Regions from separate parts of the Curtobacterium sp. AC268 genome, predicted to be linked through region 2. Evidence: predicted binding sites of a transcription regulator. Region 2 holds the regulator's gene; the other holds the start of a gene.
The links. Region 2 encodes HrcA, which represses chaperone genes, less so after heat shock. Its sites were predicted from a motif close to TTNGCACTCGNNNNNNNCGAGTGCNAA; they were not measured.
Positions count from the first base shown of each region.

Region 1: ACZZ9K_RS10995 (Hsp20/alpha crystallin family protein) is a predicted target of HrcA. The motif match lies at 8,553-8,579, and genes of this name have one in related genera.

Region 1 is NZ_OZ409878.1:2,307,503-2,322,863, reverse strand. It holds gene ACZZ9K_RS11040 (MFS transporter) at 99-1,397, opposite strand; gene ACZZ9K_RS11035 (sugar phosphate isomerase/epimerase family protein) at 1,613-2,413, shown strand; gene ACZZ9K_RS11030 (Gfo/Idh/MocA family protein) at 2,410-3,525, shown strand; gene glgX (glycogen debranching protein GlgX) at 3,637-5,655, opposite strand; gene ACZZ9K_RS11020 (TetR/AcrR family transcriptional regulator) at 5,715-6,329, opposite strand; gene ACZZ9K_RS11015 (MarR family winged helix-turn-helix transcriptional regulator) at 6,463-6,999, opposite strand; gene ACZZ9K_RS11010 (hypothetical protein) at 7,018-7,200, opposite strand; gene ACZZ9K_RS11005 (MarR family winged helix-turn-helix transcriptional regulator) at 7,271-7,732, opposite strand; gene ACZZ9K_RS11000 (alpha/beta fold hydrolase) at 7,783-8,526, shown strand; gene ACZZ9K_RS10995 (Hsp20/alpha crystallin family protein) at 8,636-9,079, shown strand; gene ACZZ9K_RS10990 (hypothetical protein) at 9,091-9,417, shown strand; gene ACZZ9K_RS10985 (manganese catalase) at 9,500-10,381, opposite strand; gene ACZZ9K_RS10980 (sensor histidine kinase) at 10,684-11,895, shown strand; gene ACZZ9K_RS10975 (response regulator) at 11,892-12,563, shown strand; gene ACZZ9K_RS10970 (TetR/AcrR family transcriptional regulator) at 12,560-13,312, opposite strand; gene ACZZ9K_RS10965 (NmrA family NAD(P)-binding protein) at 13,392-14,234, shown strand; gene ACZZ9K_RS10960 (triose-phosphate isomerase family protein) at 14,227-14,988, opposite strand; gene ACZZ9K_RS10955 (dihydroxyacetone kinase family protein) at 14,985-15,361, opposite strand, start outside.
Region 2 is NZ_OZ409878.1:124,083-139,443, forward strand. It holds gene leuS (leucine--tRNA ligase) at 1-857, shown strand, start outside; gene ACZZ9K_RS00565 (ComEA family DNA-binding protein) at 965-1,744, shown strand; partial or broken gene ACZZ9K_RS00570 (ComEC/Rec2 family competence protein) at 2,366-3,538, shown strand; gene holA (DNA polymerase III subunit delta) at 4,161-5,180, shown strand; gene rpsT (30S ribosomal protein S20) at 5,387-5,647, opposite strand; gene ACZZ9K_RS00585 (pyridoxal phosphate-dependent aminotransferase) at 5,870-7,036, shown strand; gene lepA (translation elongation factor 4) at 7,184-9,031, shown strand; gene ACZZ9K_RS00595 (hypothetical protein) at 9,115-9,612, opposite strand; gene ACZZ9K_RS00600 (DUF1990 family protein) at 9,744-10,391, shown strand; gene ACZZ9K_RS00605 (HAD family hydrolase) at 10,467-11,159, opposite strand; gene hemW (radical SAM family heme chaperone HemW) at 11,188-12,441, shown strand; gene ACZZ9K_RS00615 (DUF4870 domain-containing protein) at 12,479-12,952, opposite strand; gene hrcA (heat-inducible transcriptional repressor HrcA) at 13,063-14,082, shown strand; gene dnaJ (molecular chaperone DnaJ) at 14,116-15,228, shown strand; gene ACZZ9K_RS00630 (16S rRNA (uracil(1498)-N(3))-methyltransferase) at 15,228-15,361, shown strand, end outside.

The sequences.
Region 1 (15,361 bases), 2.2 Mb from region 2:
TCCCTCGCAGGCTCGGTCGGCGCGGCCCGCGTGTCGCTGGCGCGACACCGCTGAGCGTGCCGCGCCCGTCCTCCTCTTGTCGCGTTGCGCGACGGGCGCTACCGCACCCGCTTGATGGGGATGACGACGAGTGCGCCGATGATGGCGATCGCGCCGGCGGCCCAGCACATGAGCGTGTAGTTGTCGGCGGCGTCCCCGGACCCGATCTTCAGGAAGAACAGTGCGACGGCCGGGGCGAGCGACTGCGGCAGGGCGTTGGCGATGTTGATGACGCCGAGGTCCTTGCCGGGACGGTCGGCGTTCGGCAGGACGTCGACGACGAGTGCGGTGTCGATCGCGGAGTAGATGCCGTACGCGAAGCCCATGATGACCTCGGCGACGTAGAAGCCGTTGACCGTGTCGGCGTGCGCCAGCACGATGAGTCCGACCGCGAACATCGCCGTGGAGCCGCCGACGAACACCTTGCGGCGACCGAGCTTGTCCGAGGCCCAGCCGGACAGCGCCGCACTGACGAGCAGCGCGATCGTGTAGAGCAGCACACCGAAGGCGACGGCGGCCGTCGCCTCCTTCGCGCTCTCGATGCCGAGGTGCTGCTCCATGTAGAGCAGGCGGTACGTCGTGAACATGAAGGTCGCGAAGATGATGAGGAAGCGCGACCACCACGCGAACGCGAAGTCCGGGTTCTTGACCGGGTTCGTCCAGAACGACGCGATGAGGTTCAGGAACGTGAACTTCTTGAGCTTGTAGGTCGGCAGGTCGTCCCGCGCGACGACGGCGTACACGGCGACCAGGATGATCGCCAGGATGCCGGGCGCGATGAACAGCACGGGCAGGTTCGCGACGAAGAAGACCGACAGGTAGGTGCCGGCGAGCACGGCGATGTTCTGCGCGAGCGCGATGATGCTCGAGGACCGGCCGCGCTGCAGCTGCGGCACGTTGTCGGCGAAGCTCGCGAGCAGGGTGGCGAGCGTGGCGTTCGCGGCGAGCTGGGCGAGCAGCCAGGCCAGCGTCAGGTTGAGGACGTCCGGCGAGTAGGCGATCCAGGCGAGGGCGATCGCGAAGACCACGACACCGCTGAGCAGCCAGGGGCGACGACGACCCCAGCGCGTGCGGGTGCGGTCGGACAGGGCACCCGCGAGGGGGTTCATGATGAGCGCACCGAACGCGCCGATCGGCAGCACCGAGCCGATGACGTTCGCAGCGTCGTCGCCGACCAGGGCCTGCGCCTTGAGCTGCATGCTCACGTAGACGGGCGCCATGAGCGCGACGAAGAGGCCGAACTGCCCGAGGAACAGGGCGATCTGGTAGCCGATGCCCACCTTGACCGTGCTGACGGGCTGGGTGATGCCCTCTTCCGGGTTGAGCAGTGCCGGGCTGCCGGGTTCGGGTGTGCTCATGACGCCTCCTTGAGTCGATGAAAACCTTGCCTGACAAGGTTTTTCCGACGCGAGCATACATCGACACGTGTTGTCTGCAACACCGGCCGCGTCACACGGGGCAGCAAAAACTACACACCGGGTGGTTTTTGGGGTAGCGTCGTCATCGATCTCGCCGCGGAGCATCGCTCCTCGACGGGCCGCGACACCCAGACAGGATCGAAGGAGCCTCTGCAATGCCCACCACTTCTGTGCAGCTGTACTCGCTGCGCGACGCCATCGCCGAAGACCTCGACAAGGCCATCGCCCGTGTCGCCGAGATCGGGTACGAGAACGTCGAGCCCTACGCGTTCGTCGAGCGCGCCACCGACCTCGAGCGTGCGTTCGCGGCCACCGGCCTCAAGGCTCCGTCCGGCCACGTCGCCGTGATCGACGCCGAGGACACCGCGCCGATCTGGGACGCCGCCGAGCGCCTCGGCATCCGCACCGTCATCGACCCGTTCATCCCGACCGACCGCTGGCAGACCGCCGACGACGTCGCGAAGATCGCCGAGCGCGTCAACGAGCTGACCGCCGAGGCCGCCGGCCGTGGCCTGCAGTTCGGGTACCACAACCACCAGTGGGAGTTCACGAACAAGGTCGACGGCCGCACCGTCTACGACCTGTTCGTGTCGCAGCTGTCGCCGGAGACCGTCCTCGAGGTCGACACCTTCTGGGCGACCGTCGGTGGCGCCGACGCCCCTGCCGTGCTCAAGGGCCTGGGCGACCGCGTCGTCGCGATCCACGTCAAGGACGGCAAGGTCGACGGTGACATCCGCACCGCGCTGCCCTCGTCCGAGAGCGCCCTCATCGTGCCCGAGGCGCTGCAGCGCGCCTTCGAGAACCAGACGCCGGCCGGTCAGGGCGACGTCGACGTGACCGCGATCCTCGCCGCCGCACCGCAGGCGATCCGCGTGGTCGAGTTCGACGCGTACAAGGGCGACGTCTTCGAGGGCATCACCGAGTCCCTCACCTGGCTCAAGGACAACGACAAGTGAGCCGTGTCGGGATCGGCATCATCGGTGCCGGCAACATCTCCACGCAGTACCTCGAGAACCTGACCAAGTTCGCCGACGTCGAGGTCCGCTTCGTCGCCGACGTGCTGCTCGAGCGTGCCGCTGAGCAGGCCGCTTCGTACGGCGTCGCCTCGTCGGGATCGGTCGAGGAACTCCTCGCCCGCGACGACATCTCGATCGTGATCAACCTGACGATCCCGGCCGCACACGCCGAGGTCGACCAGCAGATCATCGACGCCGGCAAGCACGTCTGGAGCGAGAAGCCGATCGCGACCGACCACGCGTCGGCCGCCGCGGTGCTCGAGTCGGCGAAGGCCAAGGGCCTGCGTGTCGCGACCGCTCCGGACACCGTGCTCGGCGCGGGCATCCAGACGGCGCTCCGGGCCATCGCCCGCGGTGACATCGGCGAGCCGCTCTCCGCGACGACGCTGTTCCACGTCCCCGGGCCCGAGGCGTGGCACCCGAACCCGGACTTCCTGTTCGCCACCGGTGCCGGCCCCCTGTTCGACATGGGCCCGTACTACGTGACGACCCTGGTGCACGCGTTCGGCACCGCCTCGCGCGTGCAGGCCGTCTCGTCGAAGTCGCTCGACCGTCGCACGATCGCGTCCGGCCCCCGCGCCGGCGAGACGTTCCCGGTCGAGGTCCCGACGCACCACGCGGCCCTGATCGAGTTCGCCGGCGGGCAGTCCGCCCAGTCGACGTTCTCGTTCCAGCACGCCCTGCCGCGCATGGGCTTCGTCGAGATCAACGGCACGCTCGGCACGATCTCGCTGCCGGACCCGAACACGTTCGAGGGCTCGTCGCAGCTCTGGCGCTACGGGCAGGACGAGCCCGAGACGCTCGAGGCGGTCGGCTCCACCTGGGGTCGTGGCACCGGTGTCGTCGAGCTCGCCCGCGCCATCGCCGAGGACCGCCCCGAGCGTGCCTCCGGCGCCGTCGCGCTGCACGTGCTCGACGTGCTGCTCGGCATCCGTGACGCCGCCGAGTCGGGTTCCGCCATCGACATCACGTCGACCGTGGACGCGATCCCGCCGCTCCCCGAGGACTTCGACCCCGCGGCAGCCGTGCTGACCGCGGGCGCGAACGCCTAGGAGCGTCGCGAGCACCACGCGCACCACTTCGTGAGCAGCAATGGTCGGGTCCCGAACGGGGACCCGACCATTGCTGCTCACCAAGCGAAACCGCGCGAGCCCCGCCCCGCGTCAGACCAGCGCGGTGAAGGACGCGTCGCGCACGAGCAGCGTCGCCGCGTCGCCCACCACGGCCTGGTCGGGGTCGCTCGACAGCCCGAGGGACCAGCTGCCCCCACCCGGACGCTCCGGCAGCGTGAACTCCACCGTGGTGTCCGACGCGTTCAGCAGCACGGCCACGGTGTCGTCGCCCTGGTGCAGCACGAGCGTCACGGCCCGGTTGCCCCCGTCCGCCCAGTCGCCGTCCTCGAACCCGGCGGCGTCGGCACGGAGCACGGTCACCGTCGACTCCGAGTCGCCCGGCGCGGTGCGGAACCACTCCGGACGCAGCGCCTGGTGCTGCCGACGGAACGCGATGGCCGCCGTGGTGAAGGCGAGCAGGTCCTGGTCGGCGGCGGCCCAGTCGAACCACGAGATCTCGTCGTCCTGGCAGTACGCGTTGTTGTTGCCGCCCTGCGACCGGGCGAGCTCGTCGCCACCCAGGATCATCGGCACGCCGGCGGAGAGCAGCAGGGTGCCGAGGAAGTTGCGGCGCTGCCGGTCGCGGTAGTCGTTCACCGCGCCGTCGTCGGTCGGGCCCTCGATGCCGCCGTTGAACGAGGTGTTGTCGCTCTCGCCGTCGTTGTTGTCCTCGCCGTTCGCCTCGTTGTGCTTGTCGGCGTACATCGTCAGGTCGGCCAGGGTGAAACCGTCGTGGGCGGTCACGAAGTCGATCGAGCACAGCGGGGAGCGCCGCGAGCCCTCGTAGACGTCCGGGCTGCCCAGGACCCGCTGGACGGCGTCGCCGAGGGCGCCCTCGTCGCCGCGCCAGAAGGCCCGCAGGTCGTCGCGGTACTTGCCGTTCCACTCGGACCAGTCGGCCGGGAACCCGCCGACCTGGTAACCGGCGGTGTCCCACGGCTCGGCGATCATCTTGACCTCGCGCAGCACGGGGTCCTGGTGGATGATGTCGAGGAACGCGGAGTGCTTCTCGGCCTCGCCGTCCTGGCGGGTGAGCGTCGTGGCCAGGTCGAACCGGAAGCCGTCGACGTGCATCTCCTCGACCCAGTAGCGGAGCGAGTCCATGATGAGTCCGAGGGCCGCCGGGTGCCCGACGTTCAGGCTGTTGCCGGTGCCGGTGGTGTCGAAGTAGTTCGCCTCGTCACCCTCGACCAGCCGGTAGTACGACTGGTTGTCGATCCCCTTGAACGACAGCGTCGGGCCCATGTGGTTGCCCTCGGCGGTGTGGTTGTAGACGACGTCCATGATGACCTCGAGCCCCGCGGCGTGCAGGGCCTTCACCATCTCCTTGAACTCGGCGACCTGCTGCCCGGCGGTGCCGGCGGACGAGTACTCGTCGTGCGGCGCGAAGAAGCCGATGCTGTTGTAGCCCCAGTAGTTGCGGAGGCCCTTGTCGAGGAGCGTCGAGTCCTGCACGAACTGGTGCGTCGGCAGCAGCTCCACCGCGGTGACGCCGAGGTCGGTCAGGTGCTTGATCGCCGCCGGGTGGGCCATGCCGGCGTAGGTGCCGCGGATCTCCTCGGGGACGTCCGGGTGCTGCTTCGTGAAGCCCTTGACGTGCACCTCGTACACGACGGTGTCGGCGAGCGGGGTCCGCAGCAGGGTGTCACCGTCCCAGTCGAAGGACCGGTCGGCGACGACGGACTTGGGCATCGCGCTGGCCGAGTCGGTCTCGTCGATCTGCTCGGGCTCGTTCATGTCGTGACCGAAGAGCGCCTGGCCCCACTCGTACTCGCCGTCGATCGCGGTGGCGTAGGGGTCGAGCAGGAGCTTCGCGCCGTTGTGGCGGAGGCCGTTCGCCGGGTCCCACGCACCGTGCACGCGGAAGCCGTAGCGGGTGCCGACGGTCACCCCGGGGACGACGTCGTGGAAGGTGTAGCCGGTGCGGTTGCGGAGCTCGGTGCGGTGCTCGGTGCCGTCGTCGTCGAAGGTGCAGAACTCGACCCGCTCGGCGGTGCTCGAGAACAGGGCGACGTTGGCGCCCCCGTCGACGAGCGTGACGCCGAGCGGGGTGCGCGTGGAAGTGGTCATGCTGCCCTTCTACCGGCCGGTCGCTGTGCCACCGGCGGTGTGGGCGTACCCCTGGCCGCTCAGCGCACCGGCGGGACGAGCTGCTCGAGCAGCCGCAGCACCCGCTCGCCGTCGACGGCGTCCGGGTCGAGCAGCCACTGGACCTGCAGTCCGTCGGATGCCGCGATGCTCAGGCTCGCCAGGTCGACCGGGTCCAGGTCTGCGCGGATCCGGCCACTCGCCTGGTCCGCCTCGATCAGCACGGCGAGTTCGGCGCGAAGGCGGGCGAAGCGTTCGCGCATGAAGTCGCGCGTGGCCGGGTGGCCCTCCTGCACGGCGTCGGCCGCGAGGGTCGTGTACAGCTGCACCAGCCCCGGCACGGCCCGGTTGCGCGATGCGCTCTCGCGCATGTCGCCGATCGCCGACTTCATCCGGTCGGGCGCGCCCTGCTCGCGGACCTCGTGCTCCCGGTAGACGGCGAGCAGCAGTTCGTCGCGACTGGGGAAGTAGTGGCGGAGCGCCGCGTGCGTGATCCCGAGGGCTTCGGCCACCGAGCGGAGCGACGATGCGTCGACCCCCTGCTCCGCGACCATGCGGATCATCTCGTCGAGGATCTGCGTGCGCCGCTCGGCGCCCTTGCGGTACCCGCCGCGGCGCGGCTGGGCCGCGTCGGCGTCGTCCGCGGGGTGGGTCATGCACCCAACTTACCGCTGGAAGGTTTTCTCGCCACCGTCCGGTCTGGAGGCCCGTGGCGGGCGCACCACGGGCCTCCCGTCCGTATCCGGTCGCGTCGCACCCGCCGGGTCGCGTCAGCCGGGTGCGCTCGCGTCAGTCCTGGTCGTCGACCGTGTACTCGTCGACCGGCGCGGGCGTGCCCGCGGCGAGCGCGTCGACGATCTTCGTGAGCGAGTCGGCGAGGACGGCGTTGTCCGTGTCGGGGAGTTGTTCGAGCACCTCGACGACGGCCGCGTGGAAGCGCGCGTACGAGGCGTCGATCTTGTCGGCGGCCCGGTCGGTCGGGGCGAGCACCTGCGCACGACGGTCGGTGGGGTGCGCCGTGCGGGACAGCAGACCCTTCTGCACGAGCCCGTCGACGATCTTGGTGACCGAGGCGTTCGAGACGGCGAGCATCACGGCGAGGTCCTTCGGGCCCATCGTGCGGCCGTCCCGGTGTGCCTGGAGCATGTACCGGACGGCGAGGAACTCGTTCTTCGACAGGCCGCTCTCGATGCGGGCGGACTCGATCTGCTGGTCCTCGGCGTGCTGCAGGCGGAGCAGCGCGTCGACGGCGGTCTTCGCGACCCCGGACTCGGGTTCGCGGGCGTAGAGGTGGACGTGCTCTCGACGGACGACGGTCAACGGCATGGGGTCATGCGCTCCTTGCTAAACGGCAGGCGTGCTGAAGAAGTCCGCGTAGGACGGTTCGGAACGACCGGCGAGCAGCGAGGGGTCCTGGATGCGACGCTCGACGTAGGCGTCGATGATCGCCGGGTCGGTGAGACCGACGCGCGTGTGACTGCCACCGATCCGTGCCGTCCGAGGCATCCCGGAGTACGTGCTGTGCATGTCGTGTCCCGCCTTTCTTGCTTGCCGTGTGTCCCCTTCGGACGGCTGAACTCTTTCACAAAGTGAACGGTCAGTTCAACGAACCATTCGCACTGTGTACGTTTTGCGCGCCGAACGGTTCGGCGGAGCCCGTCAGGGTCGTGAGGAGCTGCAGGAGCGCCGCTCGTCGCGGCTCGTCGAGCGGTGCGAACAGGGAGTCGAGCACCCCCTCGGCGATGCGGTGTCCCTCGTCGAGCACCCGCCGACCGTCCTCGGTGATCGCGTGCTCGATCCGCCGACCCCGACCGGCGGTCCGGGTGATGAGCCCGCGGTCGAGCATCCGGTTCGCGAGGGTGCCGAAGGCCTGGTCGCTCTGGAACGTCGCGACGGCGAGGTCGTGCCCCGATGCGTGGGGCATCCGGTCGATGGCGCGCAGGGCGTCCCACTGCACGAGCGTCACGCCGAGGTCACGGAGGGCGGCGTCCATCGTGCGGTGGTTGCGGTACTGCGCCCGCTTGACGGCGTGGCCCAGGGCTTCGAGGTCGGTCGGCATGGTGCTACGGTATCAATACTCGTACATAAACATGTTGATACGGAGCACCCATGACCGACACCCACACCCGCACCGCGCTCGTCCTGCATGGCGGCGGCGGCCCCCGGACCGTCGCGCCGATCGTCGCGCACCTCGCACCCACCCTCCACGTCGTCGCCCCCACACACCCCGGGTGGGACGGTACCCCGCGCCCGGACGGGATCGACTCCGTCCCGGCCCTGGCGACCGCGTACCTCGAGCAGCTCGTCACCGCCGGAGAGCAGGACGTCGTGGTGGTCGGGTCCTCGATCGGCGGCTGGATCGCCCTCGAGATGGCCCTGCAGGCAGCTGGCGACGACCGGTACGCCGGGGTCGTCGGTGCTGTGGTCGACATCGACGGGGTGGGTGCGGTGGTCGAGGGCGAACCGATCGCCGACTTCTTCGCCCTCGATGCCCGCGGGCTGGCCGAGGTCGCCTGGCACGATCCCGCGCGGGGGTACCAGGACCCGGCGTCCGTCACCGAGGAACAGCGGGCGGCGCAGCGGTCGAACGGGCAGACCATGGCGGTGATCGCCGGCCGGTCGATGAGCGACCCGAGCCTGCTCGGTCGACTCGGGGCCGTACGGGTGCCGACGCTCGTGGTGTCCGGCGCGAGCGACCGGGTCGTGACCCCGGCGTACGGTCGTGCGGTCGCTGCGGCCGTGCCGGGTGCGGTGTTCGCCGAGGTCCCGGCGGCCGGGCACCTGCCTCACCTCGAGGCCCCCGACGCGACGTGGGCGGTCATCGACCCGTTCCTGGCGCCCCTGCTCGGCTGAGTTCTCGGCGTCCTCTGAGCGATCTCTTGGCACTCGCCAGAGTCGAGTGCTAAAACGGTGGCAGTTGAGTCGAGGGGACTCAACGAGAACCACGAAGGAGTTGATTTCGATGACGATGAACTTCGACCCGTTCCGCGAGCTCGACCGACTCGCGGGTTCGCTCCTCGGCACCGCAGCTGGTCCGCGCTCGATGCCGATGGACCTGTACCGCACCGGGGACCACTACGTCCTCGACGTCGACCTGCCCGGCATCGACCCGGGCTCCGTCGACATCGACGTGGACGGCTCCGTCCTGACCATCCGCGCCGAGCGCACCCTGGGCGCGCCCGAGGGCTCGCAGTGGCTCACGCGTGAGCGCCAGCCCGGCACGTTCGTCCGGCAGCTGACGCTCGGCGACGGCCTGGACGCCGAGCGCATCACCGCCGGGTACGACAACGGCGTGCTGAGCGTCACGATCCCCGTCAAGGAGTCCGCGAAGCCGCGCAAGATCGCCGTCACCGTCGGCGGCGCGTCCGAGCATCTCGCGGTCGGTTCCGGCGCCGCCGCCGAGTGAGGAGCTGAGCGATGACGTCCGTCCTGCTGAACGCGGTGGTCGCGGTCCTCGTCGTCACCGCGGCGCTCGCGCTGACGAGCCTGGACCGGCGCACCGCCGTGCTCCTCGGGGCCACCGGCAGCCTGACCGGCACGTTCCTGACCTGGGTCGCCGCGCCCCGGCTGTTCGAGCAGTCGCTCCTGGCGCCCTGGGTCGCGGCGGTCCTCGGCACGGCCCTGCTGATCGCGGGGTGGAGCGCGGTCCGCGCCTACTCGGGCATCTTCGAGGCACCACGCGACGAAGAACCCGAGACGGGGGCGCTGATGACCGTGGGCGGGTCCGCCCCGTCGGCGCGGTGACCACCTGACGGACAGGAGGCCCGGTGCACGTCGTGCGCCGGGCCTCCTGTCGTTCCGTCGGTCGCGTGGGCGACCGTCGGGACTACTCCTTGTTCAGCTTGTCCTGCACCAGGCCGGCCGTCTTCTCGACGACGTTCGGCAGCTCGGTGGTGCCGTAGAGCCGGACGTCGGGGTGCGTGGGCGGGGGCATCGGGACCGAGGTGGTCGGACCGTCGTGGTACGAGTACTCGCCCTTGCCGTCGAACGAGGGGCCGCTCGCCCACGGGCCGTTCTTCGCCTCGGCACCGTCGGAGAAGTTGAGGTACTGGTAGTTGACCTCCTGGTTCTCCTTCGACTGCGGGAAGTTGCTCGGCACGGGGAAGCCCTCGACGCCCTTCTCGCGCAGCTCGGCGGCGGCGGTCGCCCACATGTTCTGGTGCATGGTGTCGCGGGCGATGAGGAAGGACAGCAGGTCCCGCACGCCGTGGTCGTCGGTCATGTGGTAGATCCGGGCGGCCTGCACACGACCCTGCATCTCGGCGTTCTCGTTCGCCGTGAAGTCGGCGAGCAGGTTGCCGCTGGCGGTGATGTACGAGCCCTGCCAGGGGTTGCCGTTGCTGTCCACCGGACGGGCGCCCGCACCGGCGACGATCGCGTGCTGGACGTCGGTGCCGCCGACGATCGCGGCGACCGTGGGGTCGTCCTGCAGCGCGTCCTCGGTGATGCCGAGCGGGGACTTCTCGAGCAGCTGCGCGATCATCGTCGCGAGCATCTCGACGTGGCCCATCTCCTCGGCGCCGATGCCGAACACCATGTCGCGGTACTTGCCGGGGATGTGCATGTTCCACGCCTGGAACTGGTACTGCAGCGCGACGGAGATCTCTCCGTACTGGCCACCGAGCACCTCCTGCAGCTTGCGGGCGTAGATCGCGTCGGGCTTGTCGGGCGTTGCCTTGTGCTGGAGTTCCTGCTTGTGGAAGTACAAATCGTGCTCCTTCGTGTCGATCGAGCGATTGCACGGCCGATGGTTCGCCGGGGGCACTGGGCGGCCGTCCAAGGTGGCCGGATCACGCAGACGGCAGGTTCACCCGGCAGGACGAGTCCCTTCGGTCGACCGCCCGATGCCCTCGGCCGTCCCGTTGCGCAGGCTGGGAGCATGCAGACCTCGACCAAGCACACGATCGCCACCCTGCTGCTCTGCGCGGCGATCGTGGTCGCCACCGTCATCGCACTCATGGCCATGACCCCGCCCGCGTGACGCCGGTACGGCATGGGAGGATCGCTCTCGTGACCGAACGGGGCAGGTTCCTCCGGCCGCTCGCCACCCGGTCGATCGCCGTCGACGTGGCCTGGGCGGCCCTGGCGGCGTTGGTCTTCCTGCTGCCCATCGACCTCGAGCTCGAGCATGCGAGCCTCGCCGCGGTGCTGTCGGCCTCGGTGGCGATCGCCCTGCGTCGCATCTCCCCGTCCGCCGCGATGGCGATGGTCGTCGTCCTCGGGGTGATCCAGGTCGGCGGCGGCGAGCGCCCGTCGCTGGTGGACCTGGCGCTCTTCGTCGTGATCGGCACCGCCGCGGTCGTGGGCACCCGCACCGAGGTCGTCGCCTCGGGCGTGCTCGCGGTCGTCGCCGGGGCGGGTGCGACGGTCTACCTGGCGTCGACCGGCTTCCGGTTCCTCGTGCTCATCAACGGCCCGCGCGACCAGGCCTTCCTGGCGATGGCCGCCCCGGTGACCGCGCTGCTCGGGGTCTGGGCGGGCGGCGTCGCCGTCCGGGCCTTCCGCTCCCGCGACCGCGAGTCGGAGCGCCGTGCCGACGCCGAGGCCGCAGCATCGCGTGCCGAGGCCGTCGCCACCGAGGCCGAGGCCACCGCCACCCGCGCCATCGACGTCGCCGAGTCCGAACGCATCCGCGCGGACATCGCCCGCGACGTGCACGACGTCGTCGGCCACTCGCTCGCGGTCATCATCGCGCAGGCCGACTCGGTGCCGTTCCTCGACGACGAGGCGCGCATCCGAGCGGTCAGCGCCACCATCGCGAGCACCGCCCGGAGCTCCCTGGTCGAGGTCCGACAGGTCCTCGGGCACATCGACGGCTCCGCCGAGGCGACCGGCCCGGGCTCGCTCGAGGAGATCGTGCAGGGTATCCGCGACGCCGGGGTCGACGTCGACCGCACGGTGCGCGGGGTCCCGCTGGCCCTGCGCCCGGACACCGGCACCGCCGCCCGCCGCGTGCTGCAGGAGATGCTCACGAACGCCCTGCGCCACGGCGCCCCCGGCAACCCGGTCGTCGTGCGGGAGACCTGGCGGAACGCGGACCTGGTGCTCGAGGTCGAGAACGTCGCCGGCGACGGCACCACCGCCGGCTCGGGCCGTGGGATCGACGGCATGGACTCGCGCCTCGGCGCCCTCGGTGGGTCGTTCGACGCCGCCGTGCTGGACGACGTGTTCACGGCACGCGCCCGCATCCCGTTCGACGTCCAAGGGGGACCCGTCCGATGACCGAACCGATCAGGATCCTGCTCACCGACGACCAGGCGCTGTTCCGCGCCGGGCTCCGGGTGGTGCTCGACGCCCAGGACGACATGCGCGTGGTCGGTGAGGCCTCCGACGGCGCCGAAGCGCTCGCGCTCATCCCCGAGGTGCGCCCCGACGTGGTGCTGCTCGACATGCGGATGGCCGGCATGGACGGCGTGGAGACCGTCCGGCAGCTCTACTCAGGCGCCGTCCCGGGTCCGCTGCCCCGCGTCGTCGTGCTCACCACCTTCGGGCTCGACCCGGCGGCGGCGACCGCGATCCGGCTCGGCGCCAGCGGGTTCCTGCTCAAGGACACCACGCCGCCGTTCCTGTTCGCCGCGGTGCGGGCCGTGCACGAGGGCAGCTCGGTCATCGCACCGAACGACCTCGCGCAGCTGTTCGGCACCGACGTGGCGCGGGCCCCCGCACCGCAGCCGCCGGAGTTCGCGACCCTGACCGAGCGGGAGCGCGTCGTGTTCGGGTGGGCGTCCCGTGGGCTCTCGAACGCCGAGATCGCCACGAAGGAGTACGTCACCGAGTCGACGGTGAAGACCCAGATCTCGAGCATCCTCGGCAAGCTGTCACTGCGCGACCGGGTGCAGCTCGTCGTCTACGCACACGACCACGGCCTGGCGGGCGCCCGCGAGGACTAGTCCGCGGCGATCCGGTCGAGCCACTCCGCGAGCATCGTCCGCTCGGCTGCCGACAGTCGATCGAGCCGGGGCGCTGCAGCACGGAGCGTGATCGCGGCGCTCGTCACGGCGTCAGTCCCCCGACCGCGACCACCCGGGGCCGCGCCGCCGTCGTCCCTCGTCGGCCCGCTCGGCACGAGGATCCGCCCGAGCACCGCGTCGAGGACGTCGTCGGCGAGTGACGGGTCCCGCTCGTCCGCCGGAGCGGCCAGGATCGCGAGCACCGCACCGGTGCCGGCCGCGTGCACGAGCTCGACCGCGCGGTGTTCCGGCACGGCCAGTCGTCCGGCCTCGGCCACCCGCCGGATGCGTTCGGCGAGCAGCGCGGTACCGGCGCGGGCGGCTGCCGACCGACGGCCACGCTCCGGGTCGCTCAACAGCACGAACAGGTCGGGGTTCGCCAGCCCGAAGCCGATCGTCATCGACCACCCGGTGCGCAGGTCCTCGACGGGGTCGGTCGCCTCGTCACGAGCAGCTCGGACGGCGTCGGCCTTCATCGCCGAGAACGTCGCCATCGCGTGCTCGGCGACCGCTTCGAGCAGACCGTCCTTGTCGCCGAACAGCCGGTAGATGGTCGGTGCCTGGACGCCTGCGCCGTCCGCGACCGCCCGCGTGGTCACCGCCGCGGCACCGCGTTCGCGCAGCATGGTGCCGGCGACCTCGACGATGCGCGCACGCGTCTCGTCGCGCTGGCTTCCCTGCTCGATCACGGAACAACGATAACGGATCTGTGCTATCACTGTGTTAGCAGCGATACCGAAGCGCTGTTTCCATCGATACGGAGAAGTCATGATCGTCATCACCGGGGCCACCGGAGCCCTCAACGGCGCGACCGCCGACCACCTGCTCGAGCACCTCGCGCCCTCCGACCTGGCGGTGGTGACCCGTGATCCAGCCCGAGCACAGCGGTTCGCCGACCGCGGCGTCGAGGTCCGCCGAGGCGACTACGCCGAACCGGAGACCCTGCCGGCAGCCTTTGCGGGCGCCGACCAGCTCCTGCTCGTCTCGTCGAGCGACCCGGCCGCCGACGCCGTCGCGCTGCACCGTGCCGCGGTCGACGCAGCCGTCGACGCCGGCGTCGGCCGGGTCCTGTACACGAGCCACCAGGGCGCCGCGCACGGTTCGCCCTTCGTGCCCGCAGCGCACCACGCCGCCACCGAGGACCTGCTCCGCGACTCCGGGCTGCCGTGGACGAGCCTGCGGAACGGCTTCTACGCGCACAGCGCCGCCTGGATGACGGGCCCGTGGCAGGAGACCGGCACGGTGTCCGTCCCCGTCGACGGCCCGGTGTCGTGGACCGCCCGCGAGGACGCCGCCGAGGCAGCCGCCGCGATCCTGCTCGCCGACCAGCCGTTCGACGGGCCGGTGACGCTCACCGCTCCGGACGCGCCGACCTTCGCCGACCTGGCTCGGCAGGCGTCCGAGGTGTCCGGTCGGACGATCGGGTTCGAGGCCCTGGGCGAGGACGAGTGGCGTGCCCGTGCGCTGGCAGCGGGGCAGGACCCGCACATGGTCGCGTTCCTGCTCGGCATGTACCAGGCCGCCGAGCGGGGCCTGTTCGCCGGCACCGACCCGCTGCTCGGCGAACTGCTCGGTCGCGCCCCACGGCGGGTCCGCGACCAGCTCAGCTGAGCGCCGCGACCTCATCGAGGATCGCCTCGACCGCTGCGGGGTCGTGGGCGAACCGTCCGAGGAACAGGCCGCCGATCCGGCCCTGCCCCCGCGTGAGCAGACCCGGTCCGGCACTGCCGCCGTAGAGGACGGTGCTGCCGCGCAGCTCGGGCCGGGTGGCGAGGTGCTGCTCGATCCCGGCGAGCACCGCCACGATGTGGTCGTCCGGTGCGGGTGCCGGTGCGCCGATCGCCCACACCGGTTCGTAGGCGACGGTCAGGGGTCCGGCGAGACCGTCCGCGACGGCGGTCGAGACGGCCCGGTCGAGCTGCGCGGTCACCGCCGCCACGGCCTCGGTCGGATCGGAGGCCCGGTCCGGCTCCCCGACGCAGACCAGCGGACGCAGGTGGTTCCGGAAGGCCGCGTGCACCTTCCCCGCGATCGTCGTGTCGTCCTCGTGGAAGAGGGAGCGCCGTTCGGCGTGCCCGATCTCGACCAGGTCGACACCGATCTCCCGCAGTTCGGCGCCCGAGACCTCGCCGGTGAACGCACCCGCGTCGGCCCACGACAGGTCCTGCGCGGCGAGCTGCACACCGGTGCCTTCGAGCAGGTCACGCACCGGGACGAGGGCCGGGAACGTCGGCGCCACGAAGAGCGACGCCGCAGCCGAGCGCACCGCGGGGTGTCGCCGGGCGATGTCGCCGACCTCGGCCGCCCACGACAGCGTCCGGGCATGCGAGAAGTACGTCTTCAGCGACACCCCGACGGTGATCACGGGGCGACCGTCTCCACGACGAGGGCGAAGGACAGCGCACCGGGGTCCGCGGTGCCGACGGCCTGGTCGGCGTGGGTCCGTGCCCGGCCCATCCTCGGCACCAGGGACTCCGTGGCGTCCGCTGCCTGTCGGGCGGCGCGGACGGCGTCGCCCCAGACCTCGGCGAGCGCCGCCCCGGCGTCGAGCCGGGTGCGGAGCACCTCGTCGAACGGCACCAGGGCGTCCACCATCGTCTTGTCACCGACGGTGGCGCCGAACGCGAGCACGGCCTCGGTGGCCGCGCGGACCCCCTGCGCGACGGTGGCACCCGACGGACGCGAGTCGTCCCCGACCACGCGACCCAGTGCCTCCAGGGCGGCACCCCAGATCGCAC
Region 2 (15,361 bases):
AGTACATCGGCGGCATCGAGCACGCGATCCTGCACCTGCTCTACGCCCGCTTCGTCACGAAGGTGCTGTTCGACCTCGGGTACCTCGACTTCACCGAGCCGTTCTCGGCGCTGCTCAACCAGGGCATGGTGCTGTCCGGTGGCTCCAAGATGTCGAAGTCGAAGGGCGGCGTCTCGCTCGGTGACGAGCTCGACGCGAACGGCGTCGACGCCATCCGCCTGGTCATGGGCTTCGCCGGCCCTCCCGAGGACGACATCAACTGGGAGGACGTCTCGCCGTCCGCCTCGGCTCGGTTCCTGGCGCGGGCGTACCGCCTGGCGCTCGACGTCACGTCCGCACGCGACGTCGTCTGGGCCGACGGCGACCGGGCACTCCGCCAGGTCACGCACCGGTTCCTCGCCGACGCCCCCGGGATGATGGAGTCGTTCAAGTTCAACGTCGTGATCGCGCGACTGATGGACCTGGTCAACGTCACCCGCAAGGCGATCGACAGCGGCCCCGGCGCCGGTGACCCCGCCGTGCGCGAAGCCGTCGAGACCATCGCGCTCGGGCTGAGCGTCTTCGCGCCGTACACCGGCGAGGAGATGTGGGAGAAGCTGGGCTACGAGGCCACCGTCGCCACGTACGGCTGGCGGAAGGCCGACCCGACGCTGCTCGTGCAGGAGACCCTGACGGCCGTCGTGCAGGTCAACGGCAAGGTGCGTGACTCGTTCGAGGTGTCGAAGTCGATCGAGGCGGACGAGCTCGAACAGCTCGCACGGTCCTCGGCGAACGTGCAGCGGTACATCGGTGACCGCGAGATCGTGAAGGTGATCGTCCGGGCGCCGAAGCTCGTGAACATCGCCATCAAGGGGTAGCGACCCTCGCTGGCATCGTCCCTCACAGCAGGGGCGTTCGCGGTACCCGTCCACGGGTGTGACCTCCGGAGCCCGGCCGATCGGCCGGGCTCCGTAGCGTTCGGGGCATGTCGTCCCCGTCGTCTCCCGGACCCTGGTGGTCCCGTCTCGCGTTGTCACCGCGGGCTGCCGTGGTGCTGGCGGCGGTCGTGGTGGTGGTCGCCGTCGTGGTGGTCCTCGTCGGGGCGCTGGTGTCGGGTGGTGCCGGGGGAACGGGCGAGGTCGTCGTGCGTGGGGCGCCCACGGCCGGTGCGGCTACGGGCGCGCCGTCGCCGTCGGCCTCTGCTGGTACTGACGCCGGTGCCGGCGTCGGGGCTTCGTCTGCTCCGGGTGTCGGCGCGGAGACCGGTGCGGGGCGCGTCGTGGTGCACGTGCTCGGGGCGGTACGGCGGAGCGGTGTGGTCGAGTTGCCGGCATCGAGCCGGGTCGGTGACGCCCTCGAACGTGCCGGTGGGGCCACCGACGACGCCGATCTCGACCGCCTGAACCTGGCCCGGGTGCTGACGGACGGCGAGCGGTTGTACGTGCCGCGGGTCGGGCAACAGGAGGTGCCCGAGGCGCTCGGGCCGATGGCAGACGGTGCTGCCGCCGGGCCGACCGCCGGGGCCGGGGCCGGGAGCGGCGGTGGCTCGGCGGGCACCGGGGACGAGGAGTCCGCCGTCGTCGACCTGAACACCGCCGACCAGACCGCGCTCGAGACCCTGCCCGGGATCGGACCCGGGCTGGCCGGGCGGATCATCGCCTGGCGGGACGAGCACGGCCGGTTCACCGCGGTCGAGGACCTGCTCGACGTCAGCGGCATCGGCGACGTGCGGTTCGCCGAGCTCCGCGATCGTGTGCGGGTCTGAGGGGCGACGGTGCAGCTCGCTCCGAGTGCGATCGACCTGCGGGTCGCGGTGCCGGTGGCCGTCGCCTGGATCACGACCGCCCTGCTCGTCGGCGTGCCCGACGCGGCACCTGTGGTCGGTGGGGCCGCGGCGCTCCTGACCGGCGCCAGCGGCAGCGTGCTCCGGTGGCGTCGGGGCGCCGGGGTGGTGCCGGCCGTCGCCGGGCTGCTGCTCGTCGCGGGGGCCCTGACGACGCTGCTCGCGGTGTCGGTCACCGTGGGGGAGTCCCGGCGGGCCCCGGAACCGCTCCGTGCGCTCGTCGCCGGCCCGGGGGCGGGGCACGTGGAGGTCGAGGCCGTGCTGACCCGCGACCTCGTGCCGGGGGACCGCTCCGTCACCGCGACACTGGTGCGTGCGGACGACCTCGGCGGGCTCCGGGTGCCGGTCCGGCTCGTCCCCGACCAGCACGGTGACGCACCGAACGCCGTGCTGGCGGCCGGTGCCCGGGTCACCGTGACCGCCACCCTGCAGCCGGACGAACCCGGTTCCGCGACCGCGTTCGTGGCGTTCCTCCGCGGGACGCCGTCGTCGGTGCCGCCCGACGGGCTGCTCGGCGCCACCGACACCGCCCGGCAGGCCTTCGTGCGGGCCACGGCCGACCTGCCGCAGCCCGGAGCGGCGCTGCTGCGCGGGCTCGCGATCGGGGACCGCTCCGGCCTCGACCCGACGACCGAGGCGGCGATGGAGACCTCGGCGCTGACGCACCTGACGGCGGTGTCCGGGGCGAACTGCGCGGTGGTGGTCGGGCTCGTCGTGGTCCTCGGTCGAGCCTGTGGTCTGCCGAGAGGCCCCCGGGCCGCGGCGGCCGTCGGCGTGCTCCTGGTGTTCGTCGTGCTCGTACGCCCCGACCCGTCGATCGTCCGGGCGACGGTGATGGCGATCGTGGTGCTCGTCGTGCACCTGGCCGGTCGACCGGTGCGGGGCGTCCCGCTCATCGCCCTCGCCGCGGTCGGCATGCTCGTGGTCGACCCGTGGTTCGCGCGGTCGTTCGCGTTCGCCCTGTCCGTGCTCGCCACGAGCGGGATCGTGGTGCTCGGTCCGCCGCTCACCGAGCTCCTGGCGCGTCGTGTGTGGCCGCCGGTCGCCGCCGCACTCGCGATCCCGGTCGCCGCACAGGTGGCCTGCTGGCCGGTGACGATCCCGCTGTCGGCGGCGCTCCCGACCTACGCGGTGCCGGCGAACCTGCTCGCGGAGCCGTTCGCGCCGGTCGTCACGGTGATCGGGCTCGCCGCGTGTGGTCTCGCTCCGGTGTGGCCGGCGGGTGCGCAGGGGCTCGCGGCCGTCGCATGGGTCCCGGCCGCCGCCGTCGGGGGCATCGCGCACGGGGCGGCCGCCCTGCCACACGCGTCGGCACCCTGGCCGGCCGGCGCACCCGGTGTGGCCGCCGCGGTGCTGGTGTGCGGCTGCATCGCGGTCGCCGTGCTGGTCCGGGGGCGGCTCGGCGTACGGTTGCTGCTCGCCGCAGGGGTGGTGGTCGTGGTCGGTGTCGCAGCGGTCACCGTCCCGGTGTTCGTCGTCCGGGGATCGGTACCGGGCGACTGGTCGGTCGCCGCGTGCGACGTCGGGCAGGGGGACGCAGCGCTGCTCCGCGGCGATGACGCCGTCGCGCTCGTGGACACCGGCGACGACGAGGAACGGCTCCGGGCGTGCCTGGAACTGCTCGGGGTCACCCGGATCGACCTGCTCGTCCTGACGCACTTCGACCGCGACCACGTCGGCGCGGTGGGCGCTGTGGCGGACACGGTCGAGACCGCCCTGGTCGGACCCGTGGGACGTGCGTCGGACGAGCGGGTGGTCGACGACCTCCGGCGTGCCGGTGTCGACGTCCGGACGGCGGACGACCGGGTCTCCGGCACCCTCGGGCCGCTCGCCTGGCGCGTGGTGTGGCCACCGGGCGACGACCGTGCCGCCGGCAACGACGCGAGCATCGTGCTGGCCACGGGGCCGGCGGACGGAGACTCCTGTCCGGCGTGCCTGACCGGGGTCTTCCTCGGCGACCTGGGGGAGTCGTCGCAACGTCGGCTGCGCAACGCCGGTGGTCTGCCGGCGGGGCCGATCGACGTCGTGAAGGTGGCGCACCACGGCTCCGCGGACCAGGACCCGCAGCTCTACCGAGGGCTCGCCGCGCGGGTCGGGCTCATCGGGGTCGGCGCGGACAACACCTACGGGCACCCGACGCCGTCCGCGCTCGGCATGCTCGAGGCTGCTGGCACGCTGCCGCTCCGCACCGACGAGCGCGGCACCGTGGTGCTCGCCCGCTCCGGCAGCGACGAGGTGCGGGTGTGGACGGAGCGCTCGTCGTCGGCGGCCGCCCGTAGGATCGTCGGTGCACCACTCGACCCGGCACCGTCCGGGCCGGCACCACCGGAAGGACCACATGGCCGCCAAGAAGCCCGCGCGCGCCGCAGCGAAGATCGACCAGGTGCCCTGGTCGGGGATCCGTCCGGCACCCGTCGTGCTCATCACCGGGCCCGAAGCGTTCCTCGCCGACCGCGCCCGCGGTGTGCTGAAGGACCTGCTGCAGGGCGAGGACCCCGCGCTCGAGGTGCACGACCTCGAAGCCGACCAGTACGCCCCCGGGCTCCTCGCCACCCTCGCCAGCCCGTCGCTGTTCGGCGAGCCGCGACTCGTGCAGGTCACGAACGTCGAGAAGTGCACCGACGCCTTCATCACCGAGACGATCTCCTACCTGCAGGCCCCCGCCGACGACGTCACCCTGGTGCTCCGGCACGGGGGTGGCGTGCGCGGCAAGAAGCTCCTCGACACGATCCGCAGCGGTGTCGGCGGCGGGGTCGAGGTGCTGTGCGACGAGCTCAAGCGCGAGACCGACCGCATCGACTTCGTGAACGCCGAGTTCCGCGCCGCACGACGCCGGATCGCACCCTCCGCCGTCCGGACCCTGGTGACCGCGTTCGCCGACGACCTCGCCGAACTCGCCGCCGCGTGCCGACAGCTCCTGGCGGACGAGGCCGAGGAGATCACCGACAAGGTCGTCGACAAGTACTACGGCGGCCGCGTCGAGACGAACGCGTTCAAGGTCGCCGACATCGCCCTCGCGGGCCGGTCGGCACCGGCGATCGTCGAGCTGCGGCACGCCCTGGCCACCGGCGAGGCACCCGTGCCGATCGTCGCCGCCTTCGCGAGCAAGATCCGCACGATGGCGAAGGTCAGCGCCTTCCGGGGTCCGAGCGGTCAGGCGGCCTCGGCGCTCGGGATGGCGCCGTGGCAGGTGCAGCGCGCGCAGCGTGACGTCGCCGGCTGGAGCGAGTCCGGGCTGGCGAACGCGATCATCAGCATCGCCGAGGCGGACACCGCTGTGAAGGGTGGCTCGCGCGACGCGCACTACGCGCTCGAGGTCATGGTCCGCACCATCGCCCGACGCGGCGAGGCCCGCTGAGGCGAGTCGGGCCTCCCGGCCTTCTCGCGCGCCGGTCGGCCGGCGCTTCGTGAGCAGAAATGGTCGGGTGTTCCATCACGACCCGACCGTTTCTGCTCACGAAACGGACCCGACGCACCCCACGCCGCGCACGCACCCCGCACCCCACACACGACGAAGGCCCCGCACCAACGGTGCGGGGCCTTCGGACCAGAAGGGTCAGGACGTCAGAGCGACGAGACCTTCTTCGCGATGGCCGACTTGCGGTTCGCGGCCTGGTTCTTGTGGATGACACCCTTGCTCACGGCCTTGTCGAGCTTCTTCGACGCGAGGGCCAGGGCGGCAACGGCCTTGTCCTTGTCACCGGCGGCGACGGCGTCGTTGGCACGACGGATGTGCGTCTTGAGCTCCGACTTGTACGCCTTGTTGCGCTCGGTGGCCTTGAGGTTGGTCTTGATGCGCTTGATCTGCGACTTGATGTTCGCCATGAATTGCTCCTGCTCGTCTCGTACGGGTGGGCGCGACCGCAGGGTAGAGGGGCCCTTGGTCGCATCGCGTTCCACCCGTGGGCGGGGAACGCGGAAGCCAGCCACCAACACTACCAGGCAAGCGGGCTGCCACCAAAGCACGAAACACCGCCGGATCGGCGGAAGCCCGCGGCCGACCGCGCCGAAACCCCACGGCAACACGCACCGGATACCGTGACGGACATGCCCTCCCTCGCACCGCGCATCGACACCGTGCCCGCCTCCGGCATCCGGAGGGTCTTCGAGCAGGCGGCCCTGCTGCAGTCGAGCGGCACCGACGTCACGATGCTCGTGATCGGCGAGCCGGACGTCCCGGTGGCGCCGCACATCGGCGAGGCTGCCCGTCGCGCCTGGACCGAGGACCGCACCGGGTACACACCGAACGGTGGGATCGCGCCGCTCCGCGAAGCCGTCCGCGACAAGCTCCGCCGTGAGAACCGGATCGAGGCCGACCTCGAGCAGATCTGGATGACGATCGGTGCGACCCAGGCGCTGTTCCAGGCGATGACGCTGACGCTGAGCCCGGGCGACGAGGTGCTCGTTCCGGACCCCGGCTACACGACCTTCACGATGAACGCCCACATCATCGGGGCGACCCCGGTGCCGTACCGGCTGGAGCCGCAGCACGGGTTCGAACCCGATCTGCAGGCCCTCGAGGCGAGCGTCACCGAACGCACCCGGGTACTGATCGTCAACTCGCCGTCGAACCCGCTCGGCTCGGTCTTCGGCGAGGAGACCCTGCGTGCGCTCCTGGCCTTCGCGAAGCGGCACGACCTCTGGGTGATCAGCGACGAGGTCTACGAGTACTTCACCTACGGCACCCGGCACGTCAGCCTGGCGGCGCTCGACGAGGACGACCGCGTGTTCTCGGCGTTCTCACTGAGCAAGACGTACGCGATGACCGGCGTCCGCGTGGGCTACCTCGTCACGCCGAAGGGACTCGGCGCGACGATGCGGACCACGCAGGAGGCCATGATCAGCTGCGTCGCCGAACCCGACCAGTACGCGGCCCTCGCGGCGATCGTGGGGGACCACTCCGCGGTGCGCGACGCTCGGGAGCACTACCGCGCGAACCTCGAGGTCGCGAAGGAGACGCTCGACGCCGCCGGCATCCGGTACCTCGACCCGCGCGGGGCGTTCTACCTGTGGATCGACATGTCGCACGCGTCCGACGGGGACATCGCCGAGTGGGCGCTCGGGTTCCTGCAGCGTGAGCGGGTCGCCGTCGCGCCGGGCAGCGCCTTCGGACGCACCGGCGAAGGGTGGATCCGCGTGTGCCTCGCAGCCACCGCGGACGACCTCCGGCGCGGCCTCGGTGCCCTGCCGGCTCCGGCGCACGCGACCGTCTGACCGGCGGCCGACGCCCGCCTCGTCGACCGCATCACCGCTTCGGAGGCGCGCCCCGCGTCCGTCCCGCACGTGGCGGACGCGCGCCGTGCCTCCAGGGCGGGTGAAGCGTGGGAGACTGTTGCGACCGTCCGACCCACCTGAGGAACCGTGAGCCCACAAGCATCCGCTCCGCTGGAGCCCGCAGCGACCCCGGCCGACGCGATCCGCAACTTCTGCATCATCGCGCACATCGACCACGGCAAGTCGACGCTGGCCGACCGCATGCTGTCGATCACCGGCATCGTCGAGGACCGCGCGATGCGTGCGCAGTACCTCGACCGCATGGACATCGAGCGCGAGCGAGGCATCACGATCAAGTCGCAGGCCGTGCGCATGCCGTGGGAACTCGACGGTGAGACGTTCGCGCTGAACATGATCGACACCCCCGGGCACGTCGACTTCTCGTACGAGGTCTCGCGCTCCCTGGCCGCGTGCGAGGGCGCGATCCTGCTCGTCGACGCCGCGCAGGGCATCGAGGCGCAGACGCTCGCGAACCTGTACCTGGCGCTCGAGAACGACCTCGAGATCATCCCCGTCCTCAACAAGATCGACCTCCCGGCGGCCGAGCCGGACAAGTACGCGGCCGAGCTCGCGCAGCTCATCGGCGGCAAGCCCGAGGACGTCCTCCGGGTGTCCGGCAAGACCGGCGTCGGGGTGCCGGAGCTCCTCGACCTGGTCGTCCGTCGCGTGCCGGCCCCCGTCGGCGATGCCGAGGCAGCACCCCGCGCGATGATCTTCGACTCGGTCTACGACAGCTACCGCGGCGTCGTCACCTACGTCCGCATGATCGACGGCTCCATCTCGCCCCGCGAGAAGGTCCAGATGATGTCGACCAAGTCGACGCACGAGATCCTGGAGATCGGGGTCTCGAGCCCGGAGCCGAAGCCCACCAAGGGGCTGTCCGTCGGCGAGGTCGGCTACCTGATCACCGGCGTGAAGGACGTCCGTCAGTCCAAGGTCGGCGACACCGTCACGAGTGCGCAGAAGCCCGCGACCCAGGCGCTGCCCGGCTACACGGACCCGAAGCCGATGGTGTTCTCGGGCCTGTACCCGATCGACGGCAGCGACTACCCGGTGCTCCGCGAAGCGCTCGACAAGCTCAAGCTCTCCGACGCCGCACTGGTCTACGAGCCGGAGACCTCGGTGGCGCTCGGCTTCGGGTTCCGCTGCGGATTCCTCGGGCTGCTGCACCTCGAGATCATCACCGAGCGGCTGTCCCGCGAGTTCGGGCTCGACCTCATCACCACGGCCCCGAGCGTGATCTACGAGGTCACGACCGAGGACAACGCCGTGACCGAGGTCACGAACCCGTCGGAGTTCCCGACCGGGCGCATCGTCGAGGTCCGCGAGCCGATGGTCCGCGCCGCGATCCTGGCCCCGAAGGACTACGTCGGCGCGATCATGGAACTGTGCCAGCAGCGCCGCGGCTCCCTGCTCGGCATGGAGTACCTCGGCGAGGACCGCGTCGAGATCCGCTACGAGATGCCCCTCGGCGAGATCGTCTTCGACTTCTTCGACCAGCTGAAGAGCAAGACCCAGGGCTACGCGTCGCTCGACTACGAACCCACCGGCGACCAGGCCGCCGACCTCGTCAAGGTCGACATCCTGCTGCAGGGTGACCAGGTCGACGCCTTCAGTGCGATCGTGCACCGCGACAAGGCGTACGCCTACGGCACGCTCATGACCGAGCGGCTGCGCAAGCTCATCCCGCGCCAGCAGTTCGAGGTGCCGATCCAGGCCGCCATCGGCGCCCGCATCATCGCCCGCGAGAGCATCCGCGCGATGCGCAAGGACGTGCTGGCGAAGTGCTACGGCGGTGACATCACCCGCAAGCGCAAGCTCCTCGAGAAGCAGAAGGAGGGCAAGAAGCGCATGAAGACCATCGGTCGGGTCGAGGTCCCGCAAGAAGCCTTCATCGCGGCGCTCTCCGGCGACGTCGAAGAGAAGAAGAAGTAGCGCGTAGCGCGTTTCGCGCTGAGCGACAGCTCACGCACTGCGGCCGCCGAGATCTGTCGGTGAGCGCGAAAGCTCGGCGCGGGTCAGCCGGTCCGGCGGGCGCGCGCCCGCAGGGCGGCCAGGCAGAGGGCCGGGAGGCTCGCAGCGGCCAGTCCCGCCAGTGCGGTCCGCAGGATGGCCCAGTGGGCAGCCGCGTCGAAGTCGGTCTGCTCGCCGGAGGCCACCCCGGCGACCACGGCGCCGACGACCATCGCGAGCGTCACGACCGCGAGGACCAGCGGCAGCCGACGGCCGCGCTGACGCCGCACCGCCGACACCAGTGCGGCACCGAACAGCAGCACCCCGGCGCCGGCGCAGCTCGCCCCGACGGCGGCGATGACGTTCGCGGTGTCGAAGCCGTTCCACGCCTCGGGAGCGAGCGCGACCGTGGCGTACCGGGCGGGTGACGCCGCGGCCGACGTGGTCACGTCCACCAGCACCCGGGCGGTCGCCGCCACGCCGAACGCGACGAGCGTGAGCGCGGCGAGGACGGCGGTCCGGCGGTCGACGGACCGCGGACGGACGGGGGTGGGGTGGGGCACCTGCTGACGATAGCCCCGGGGCGGGCGGTTGTCGGGCCTCCAGTTCGGGGTGCACGGCGGGTGCGCCGATCCGACGGAGGTGAGCGTAGATCGGTTCGATCCGGGGCGGCCTGCCCAAGTAACATGGCGGCATGAGCATCCGCGGGAGCTACCGGACCGCCCTGACGTACGGCGCGGTGGGGGCGACCCAGGCGTCGGACCTCATGACCTACCCGCCGGACGGCTTCACGCCGGCCGAGTCGCGCGCGCGGATCGGACACGGCGACCAGCGGTTCGAGACCGCCGTCGTGCAGGCGCTCACGTGGCAGATCCAGGAGCGCAGCGGGGTCCGCGTGCGCGTCGAGGAGCAGCCCGACGACGACGAGGTCCGGTACAACCCGGTCACCTTCGACGACGACGGTGTGCCGATCGCGCCGGCGTCCATCGGCACGCCCCGGGTCGAGAAGTTCGCGCCCGACGGCACCCCGCTGCTGACGGCGGGCACCAGCGCGACGCTGACGATCCACGCGTTCGGGCAGACCGTGCTGGCACCGGTGCGCGTCGTGTCGATCATCGACGAGCACGACCGCAAGGGGTTCGCCTACGGCACGCTCGAGGGGCACCCGCTCTCCGGCGAGGAGTCGTTCGTCGTCGAGCGCACCCCGGACGGCTCGGTGTGGCTGCAGGTCCGGCAGTTCTCGCAGCCGGCGAGCCGGAAGTGGCGCTTCGTCGCGCCGTTCGTGCGGCGGCAGCAGAAGGTCATGGCGGAGAAGTACCTGGCGGCGCTGCGGGGGGACTAGGCGCCTGGTCGCGCGGTCGCGGTCTCACCCGCGGTCTCGCGACTGCGCCCTCGGTCTCGCGCGCGCTCCTGCTCCTCAGCGGAGCGGTGGGAGTGCCGCGATCGCGTCCTCGATGAGGGCGGCGTCCTGCTGGCAGTCGCGTGCGACGGTCACGGCGTTCGTGTGCCGCAGCGCGTCCACGTCGTAGACACCCGTCGCCACGGCCAGGAAGGGGATGCCCGCGGCGTCCGCGGCCTCGCCGTCCCGCGGGGTGTCGCCGACGATGACCGCCCGGGTGCCGACCAGTTCGGCGGCGGCGCGCAGGGTGACCCCCGCCCGCTCGACCTCGGTGTCGCCGAAGTACGAGTGCTCCCAGTCGAAGACGTCGGCGTCGAACCCGGCGCCGGTGAGCTTCACCCGGGCGCGGTACTCGGAGTTGCCGGTGAGCAGGCCGTTGCGCCACCCGAGTTCGGCGAAGCGGGTCAGGAGCGCCTTCGCCCCGGGGACGGGGCTGCGGTGGTCGCCGGAGGCGTGCCGTTCGGCGGTCAGGTCGTGGAGGTGCCGGCTGACCGTGGGGATCAGGGTGTCCTCGAACGCGTGGGCGTGCACGTGCTCGGCGATGAGCCCGGCGTCGGTCCTGCCGTGCTGGTGCCCGACCCGCAGGGTGAGGTCACGGCCCACCGCCCGCTCGAGGGCGAGGTGGTAGAGGTTGCCCGGGGACGACGCGTTCATCACGAGGGTGCCGTCGATGTCCCACAGGACCGTGGTGGGGACGGGATGGTGCTCCATGGCTCCATCATGACGGAGAATGGAGCCCATGCCGAGTGCTCTCCCGATCGCCGATCCAGCACCAGCGGACGGCCTGATCACCCCGTGGGCGGCGGCGGGCTCCGCTGCCGGGCCGGGGGCTGGTCCCACCGCCGGTGACGTGCCCTTCGGCGTGTACGTGCACGTGCCGTTCTGCCGCGTGCGCTGCGGCTACTGCGACTTCAACACCTACACGGCGTCGGAACTCCGCGGCGTCCGCCGTGACGACTACGCCGGGCACGCCGTGCGCGAGATCGAGTGGGCCGCGACCGTGCTCGACCGTTCCGGTGTGCCGCGGCGGCCGGTGTCGACCGTCTTCTTCGGCGGCGGTACCCCGACCATGCTGCCGGCGTCCGACCTGGCGATGATCCTCCGTGCGATCGACGACACCTGGGGCATCCTGCCCGGGGCCGAGGTCACCACCGAGGCGAACCCGGACTCCGTCGACGCGGCGTCGCTCGAGACCCTGCGGGCCGGCGGCTTCAACCGGATCAGCTTCGGCATGCAGTCCGCCGTGCCGCACGTGCTCGCCACGCTCGACCGCACGCACGACCCGCTCCGGGTCCCCGTCGTCGTCGACCTCGCGAAGCAGCAGGGACTCGACGTCTCGCTCGACCTCATCTACTCGACGCCGGGGGAGTCCCTCGCCGACTGGCGGACCTCGCTCGACGCCGCGATCGCCTGCGAGCCCGACCACGTGTCGGCGTACTCGCTCATCGTCGAGGACGGCACCGCGATGGGCCGCATGGTCGCCCGCGGCGAGCTCCCCGCCCCCGACGACGACCTGGCCGCCGACATGTACGAGCTCGCCGACCAGGTGCTCGGCGACGCCGGCTACTCCTGGTACGAGGTGTCGAACTGGGCACGCGGTGACGCGCACGCGAGTCGCCACAACCTGTCCTACTGGAAGGGCCACGACTGGTGGGGCGTCGGCCCCGGCGCGCACTCCGCCGTCGCCGGCACGCGCTGGTGGAACGTCAAGCACCCGGCCGCGTACGCGAACCGGGTGCTGTCGGGGGAGTCGCCGGCCGCCGGCCGCGAGACCATCGACGACGAGACGCGGTACGTCGAGCGACTGCTGCTGGCGGCGCGGGTCCGCGGGGAGCTCGCGACGAGCGAGATCCGCCAGGAGGCCCGTGGCCGGGTCGCCGGCCTCATCGCACGCGGACTCGTGGACGGGGCGGCCGCGGTGCGGGGACGGATCGACCTGACCCTGCAGGGTCGCCTGCTCGCCGACGCGGTGGTGCGGGAGCTGCTCGACTGAGGAGCCTGCGCACTGCCCTCTGCGCAGTGCTTGCCGCTTACTGCTTGATGAACTCGATCGAGAGCGGGTAGCGGTAGAACTGGCCCTGGTTCGCGGCGATCGCGGCCATGATGCTGAAGATCAGCGACACGATGCCCGCGGCCAGCACGATCAGGACCCCGACGCCGAACACCGACGTGAGCGAACCGACCACGTAGGCGATGCCCATCGTGATGTGGAAGTTCAGCGCGACGCGGGTGTGCTCACGGACGAAGCCGCCGCGGTCGCGGAGGACCAGGTAGGCGACCAACGGCGCGATGAAGTTGAAGAAGATGCCGCCGATGTGCGTCAGCGTGGCCCACAGGCGCTGGTCCTCGGGGCTCATCGGCCGGGGCGGCGTGTAGCCGGCGGGGTACTGCGGTCCGCCGGGGTACTGCGGTCCGCCGGGCTGCTGGGGGCCACCGGGCCCGTGGCCGTACTGGCCGCCGGGCTGCTCGGGTCCGGGGCCGTCGGGCTGCTGTCCGTAGGTCATGGCGGAAGCGTACCGGCCGACCGCCCGGAAGTCCCGGGCCGTCAGCGGTCGGGCGTAGGATCAGCAGTCGACACGTCCGAGTGCCAGGTCGATCGGGAAAGGAGGCGCTCGTGGTCAGTGAACGCAGCCTCGAAGTCCTCAAGGCCATCGTGCGCGACTACGTGGCGTCGCGTGAACCCGTCGGGTCGAAGACCATCGTCGAGCGGCACGCCTTCGGGGTCAGCGCCGCGACGATCCGCAACGACATGGCCCTGCTCGAGGACGAGCAGCTGATCGCCGCGCCGCACACCTCGTCCGGGCGCGTTCCGACCGACAAGGGGTACCGCGTCTTCGTGGACCACCTGGCGGGTGCCCGTCCGCTCTCCAGCGCGCAGCGGCACGCCATCGAGACCTTCCTCGGCGCCCCGAACGACCTCGACGAGGTCCTCGGGCGCACCGTCCGGCTGCTCAGCCAGCTCACCAACCAGGTCGCCCTGGTGCAGTACCCCTCGATGGTGCGCGCCCGGGTGCAGCACGTCGAGCTCGTCCGGCTCGGTGACGCCCGGTTGATGGTGGTGCTCATCACCGACACCGCCCGCGTCGAACAGCGCGTGGTCGAGACCGACGTCCCGCTCGACGAAGACTCGCTGGGTGAACTCCGCACCGTGGTGAACGGCGCGACGGTGGGGCTCCTGCTGCAGGACGTCCCGACCGCGCTCCGAGCCGTGCCGCAGCAGCTCCGCCCCGACGCCCAGACGCTCGGCGGGGTCGTCGTCGCCACGCTCATCGAGCAGGTCGCGGCGAACCGGCAGGACCGCCTGCTGATGGCCGGTGCGGCCAACCTGGCGAAGAGCGAGCAGGACTTCTCCGGCGGCCTCTTCCCGGTGCTCGAAGCGATCGAGGAACAAGTCACCCTGCTCCGGTTGTTCGGGGAGATGCAGGTGGACGACATCGCGGTGGCGGCCAGCATCGGCGTCGAGAACGCCGAGTACGGGCTCGACGCCACGAGCATCGTCGCCGGCGGCTACCTGGCCGGTGGCGAGGTGGCCCGCCTGGGCGTCCTCGGACCGACCCGCATGGACTACGGCACGAACATGGCGGCCGTCCGCGCCGTCGCCCGCTACCTGTCCAAGCTCCTGGGCGAACACTGACCAACCGACCGAACCCAACCGACTGAGGGATACGTGGCAGACCACTACGACGTCCTCGGCGTCCAGCGAGACGCCTCCGATGCCGACATCAAGAAGGCCTACCGCCGCCTGGCGCGTGAGCTCCACCCGGACGTGAACCCGGCACCCGACGCCGCCGAGCGCTTCAAGGACGTGACGCACGCGTACGACGTGCTGAGCGACCCCGAGCAGCGGCGCCGGTACGACGCCGGGCCGCAGGCCGACAGCCCCTTCGGCGGTGGCGCCGGTGGCTTCAGCGACATCTTCGACGCCTTCTTCGGCGGCGGCGGTGGCGGCGGCCGTGGATCCGGCCCGCGCAGCCGTGCCGAGCGCGGCCAGGACGCCCTGCTCCGCATCGAGGTCGACCTCGACGAGGTCGTCTTCGGCACCCACAAGGACGTCGAGGTCGACACGGCGGTGCTGTGCGAGACCTGCCACGGCTCCTGCTGCGCACCGGGCACCAGCCCGCGCACGTGCGACATCTGCGGCGGCTCCGGGCACATCCAGCGCCAGGTCCGTTCGCTCCTCGGCAACGTGGTGACGAGCGCCCCGTGCGGCACGTGCCGCGGCTACGGCACCGTCATCCCGAGCCCCTGCCCGACCTGCCAGGGTCAGGGCCGCGTCCGCGCGCGTCGCACCGTGCCGGTGGACGTCCCCGCCGGCGTCGACTCCGGTCTCCGCCTGCAGATGCCCGGCCAGGGCGAGGTCGGTCCGGCCGGCGGCCCGTCCGGCGACCTGTACCTCGAGATCCGCGTGCGCCACGACGACGTCTTCAGCCGTGACGGCGACGACCTGCTCGCGACGCTCGAGGTCGGCATGACCGACGCCGTCCTCGGCACGACCACCACGATCGACGGCCTCGACGGCCCGGTCGAGCTCGAGATCCGTCCCGGTGTGCAGAGTGCCGACGTCCTCGTCATCAAGGACCGCGGCATCACGAAGCTGCGCGGGAACGGCCGTGGCGACCTTCGGGTCGGCGTGCAGGTCGTCACGCCGACCAAGCTGTCCCACAAGGAACGGCAGCTGGTCGAGCAGCTCGCGAAGTCGCACAAGACCACCGCCCCGCAGCTCGCCCGGTTCCAGCAGGGCATGTTCGGCAAGCTCCGCGACCGGTTCTTCAACCACTGATGGCGTCGCTGTACCTCGTCGACTCGCTGGACGGCGTCGCCGTCGGTGACCCGGTGTCGCTCGACGGCGCCGAGGGCCGGCACGCGGTCTCCGTCGCGCGTGTCCGGGTCGGCGAGGTCCTGCGGATCGCCGA